DNA from 2 places in the Mesorhizobium sp. B2-1-3 genome. Region 1 is predicted to be linked to the other one. Evidence: riboswitches for the same ligand, from Rfam matches in the RefSeq annotation. Region 1 holds a riboswitch; the other holds the start of a gene.
The links. Region 1 has a riboswitch for cobalamin ahead of FJ973_RS30615 (aromatic ring-hydroxylating dioxygenase subunit alpha). Riboswitches for the same ligand answer to the same signal wherever they lie in the genome.

Region 1 (2,184 bases):
GTTCCAGGGCGCCATCTGATCGAGATGGCGATAGAGGCCGAGATCCGTCATCGCATTCATCCCTTACCTCTCAAGCAACGCTGCGCAGGGCCGGCCGGCCGTCTTCGGCGAGGCGCGGACCGATGAAACGCGCGTACCAGTCGACGAACTGGATGACGCCGCCTTCGTGCAGTTCGGAATAGGGGCCGGGTTCATAGGCCGGCGACAGGATGCCGAAGGCGTTTTCCTCGACGATGCGACGATCCTGGCCGTTGGTCTCGGTCCAGACATGGGTGAGTTCGGCAAGGTCGTAGTCGACGCCCTCGACCGCGTCCCTGTGAACCAGCCATTTGGTCGTCACCGCGGTCTCGGTGGCGCTGATCGGCAGCACGCGGAACGTGACGGCGTGGTCGCCAAGGATGTGGTTCCAGGTCGTCGGATAGTGATAGAGCAGCAAGGAGCCGATGCGGTCGGTGGCAACGCCGTCGGACAGGTTCTTCTTGACCGCGCGTTTTCCCGTCATCGTATAACTGACGGCATCGCGCAGCAGCGGCGCGCGGGTGGCACGGTACTGTCCGGCCGGGTCGATGCGGAACCTGCTCGGCAGGCCGGCCGCCTCGCACTTGGCCCAGTGCGACAGCATCTCCGGGTCGCTGTCGGCGTCTTGCACGCCAGTCACGGTCGGCGCCTCCGGGAAGGTCTTGCAGAGCTCCGGATGGTTGCCGGCGCAATGATAGCATTCGCGGTTGTTTTCCCAGACCAGCTTCCAATTGCCCTTCTCGACGATGGTGCTCTCGAAGGCGACCTTTGCTTCGCGCAGCCGATGCGGCAGCAAATAGGGTTCGATCATCGTCCGCATCGGCGCGAAATCCGCCGGCTCGTCGGCGAGGCAAATGAAGATGTAGCCGCCGACGCTTTCGCAGGCGACCGGCTTCAGGCCGAACTGGCTCTTGTCGAAACCCTCGGCCATCTGCCTGGCGAACAGCAGCCTGCCGTCCAGTTCATAGGTCCACTGATGGTAGGGGCAGACGAGCTTCGCCGCCGTGCCCTTGTCTGTGTTGCAGACGCGGCTGCCGCGATGGCGGCAAGAATTGTGGAAGGCGTTGATGTTGCCCTTCTGGTCACGCACCAGCACCACAGGATAGTCGCCGATCTGCACGGTGATGAAGCTGCCGGGCCGGGGCAGTTCGCAATCATGGCCGATGAACAGCCAGTCGCGGTACCAGATCAGCTCCATGTCGAGCTTGAAGTAGTCGGGATCGGTATAGAAGGGCTGCTCGAGCGAGAAGCCGTCCCTGCGGTCTTGCAGCCGTTTCAGCATGTCGTTGCGCGCATCCATGTCCTGTCCTCGCATTGAAGTCCTGTCCTCGCATCGAAGGACTGAACGGAGGGGAGAGAGGAAGGATCAAGCCGCGCGCCGGCTTGCGCCGGACATGCACCATCCGCCTCTTGACCGCCCGCCGCGATCAGTCGAGTCCAACATCTCGGGCTGGTTTCCGGGCTCTGGAGCTGTCCTTGCGGACTGTCGCGACACCTTCCCAGGCCTTTGCCCAGTGGTCTCCCGTTGCGACCTGAACTCCACCACCGTTGCGGGGGCAGCGCCGGATTCTGACCGGCTTCCCAATTCTCCGCCTCGTCGTCACGCGGCGGCACCTGAGATGGCAGGATCTAACCATGATCGCCGACTTGTCGTCGGCATGAAAACGACATCGCATCCATGCCGCGCGACACGCATTGGAAACGGCGCGGCCGCCGTTGCAGGGCAGAAAGCCTCAGGTCGCCGCCTCGGATTCCGTCTCGTGGCGGAGGCAAAAAAGGTTAACGGTTTCGAAAAGTGACTGTTAGCGCCCTCTAAAATCGAACCGAACGGTTCGTTTCTGTTGACGATGCGTGCAGGACGGTGTGAACACTGGGCCTTCGACACAGTTGGTGATCGCGCGACGCGTTTGCATAACCAACTGATAGTAAACAGAAAAAAACGAATGTTGAAGGCTCTGGCACAATTTCAAGTGGTGGAAACTTGGTCCACACGGAAAAACTTCGTGATTGGAAATGGCGGTATGGCTTTCCCACATCGGGGCTGTCCGAACGACGCGATTTCCTCCCAAGACACGCCGCTAGACGGACGGAAAAATACTGGAGTATCAAAAAATGAAAAAGATCATTCTCACTGCCGCCGCCCTTCTGGCTGTTTCCGGCAGCGCC
Region 2 (2,184 bases), on a different contig from region 1:
CGCTTCGGCCTCCTTGCCGAAGATCTTGCCCAGCTTCTCGACATCGCCATAGAGCAGGTCCATCGAAGCGGCGGGGCGGTTCTTGTCGAGATGGACGCAGCTTTCCGTCAGCACCAGGGTCTTGATGCCGTGTTGCGCCAGCGTATCGGGCGTCACCTCGCCGCCCGGCTTCATGCCGTAGTACCAACCGGCGAAGAAGAAGTCGGGCTCGACAGCGACCAGGTTTTCCAGCGTCGGATATTTGGGCGCCAGTTCCGGGATCGAGCCTTGCTCGGCCTTAAATTCGGGGCCGACCTTGTACCATCCGGTGATGCCGGTCAGGCCGACGATCGACGGCTGCAGCTTCAGGGCGAAGGCCATCTCGGCCATGTTGAGATCGTGAATGACAGCGCGCTTTGGAGGCGCGTCGAAGGTCAGCGACTTGCCGCAGCTGTCGACCGTCACCGGAAAGGCGAAGGCCGTAGAGGCCAGCAGGGAGAAGGCAAGAGATACGGCAAGGCGTTTCACGGATGTTGCTCCTTCGTTGCACGGGAATTGGATCTGCGCTCACGAAGATGGCGCGGCACGGTTCGGAACCTCGAACACCGTCAGCTCGCGGTCCTCCGTCGGGTGGCGCAACCTAAAGACGTCGACACCGAAGATCTCGCGGATCAGCTGCTGAGTGAGTGCTTCGCGTGGCGGCGCCAGCACATGCAACCGGCCATGGCTCATCACCGCGACCCTGGTGGCGAAAGGCGTCACCAGCGCCAGATCGTGCAGCACCGCGATCACGGTCATGCCGAGGCCTGCAACCAGTTCGAGCAACTCGCTGCGCGCCCGCGGGTCGAGATGGTTGGTCGGCTCGTCGAGGAACAGGATCTTCGGCTCCTGTGCGATGGCGCGGGCAAGCTGGGCGCGCTGGCGCTCGCCGCCCGACAGCGAGCCGATGGTGCGGCCAAGCAGCGGCAACAGCCCGGTCCGGCGCAGCGCCTCGACGACAATGTCGCGTTCCTCGCTCCTGTGCCTGCGGCCGGTATGCGGAACCCGGCCGAGCTCGACATAATCGATCACCGCCAGCCGTGGATCCGGTTGATCGGTCTGGCCGACGACGGCGATGTGCAGCGCCCGCTCGGCGGTCGAAATCCTGTCCAGCAGGCGGCCGGTGAGCTTCACTTCGCCCGAACTCGGCCGCAGCATGCCCGACAGCATGCGCAGCAATGTCGTCTTGCCGGCGCCGTTGGGACCGATGATGGCGAGACGGTCGCCCGCCGCCACCGAAAGGCTGACCGGATGCACCAGATGCAGGCCATCCGCCGCCGCGGCCAGGTCGCGGGCCTCGAGAAGCGGCGCGGTCATGGGCAATTCCTTGCAGGGCCTGCCGGAATACGGGCCAGCGTCTTGCTTGCCAATCCTGCCGGACGCTGGCCTGAATTCACCTCGGTGGCGATATCGCGGCAAAGCGTGCACACGATGATGCGATGCATGGGAATGCAGTGAATGCGATCGATGGAGCCGTCCAACTTCCGTCACTTTCAAAAATGGCGACGGAAGGAAGCTGGCTTGAACCGGTCGACAAGACCGAACCCCGCGTCTCCTCCCGGCACACCCCGTCCGGTCAACCCATGCAGATGGCAGGTCTCCTGGCTCGCGGGTCGTTGCGCCATCCTGCCTTCCCAGCCTTGCCGGCCAGTGGCTTCTCGGATTTTGCTCGCCGCTTACAGTTGCGGGGGCAGCCATGGCTTCGACCCGAAAATCGGGCCTCACCATGTTCCCTTTTCACCCCTCGCCTTGCGGCGCGGGGACCATCACGAGTCGCAGCCTAGGATGCAGGCAGCGTCGAGGCAAGGTCGATGCATGTTCTGTTATAACGATACAAACGTGTGGTCAATCACTATCGCGCGCCACCAGTTCCAGCGGCCAGACCTCGCGAATGATCTCTGGCCCTTTCGCGCCGGCGAAAGCCGGGAGCGAGGCGAGCAGGATTTCGCCGAGCCGCCGCCCCATCGGGTCAAGGCTCGGACGAAAGCCGGTCAGCGCCGGCGAGAAATAACGGCAGAGCGGCGTGTCGACGATGACGATCACCGCGACATCCTGCCCGGGCTTGATCCCCATTTCGGCGAGCGCTTTGCAGCCGCCGAGCGCCATCGAGTCGTTGTTGAAGATAATCGCGGTCGGCGGATCCTTCGACCGCATGACTTGCGGTGT

Region 2: linked by a shared signal. The riboswitch ahead of FJ973_RS18605 (ABC transporter ATP-binding protein) and the one ahead of FJ973_RS30615 (aromatic ring-hydroxylating dioxygenase subunit alpha) in region 1 are both predicted to bind cobalamin.

Annotation. Positions count from the first base shown of each region.
Region 1 covers NZ_VFWL01000035.1:330-2,513, reverse strand. Annotated here, with positions in the region: gene FJ973_RS30620 (hybrid-cluster NAD(P)-dependent oxidoreductase) at 1-51, opposite strand, end outside; gene FJ973_RS30615 (aromatic ring-hydroxylating dioxygenase subunit alpha) at 71-1,318, opposite strand; cobalamin riboswitch at 1,449-1,651, opposite strand; gene FJ973_RS30610 (DUF680 domain-containing protein) at 2,131-2,184, shown strand, end outside.
Region 2 covers NZ_VFWL01000010.1:240,854-243,037, forward strand. Annotated here, with positions in the region: gene FJ973_RS18600 (ABC transporter substrate-binding protein) at 1-507, opposite strand, end outside; gene FJ973_RS18605 (ABC transporter ATP-binding protein) at 547-1,335, opposite strand; cobalamin riboswitch at 1,592-1,801, opposite strand; gene FJ973_RS18610 (LacI family DNA-binding transcriptional regulator) at 1,864-2,184, opposite strand, start outside.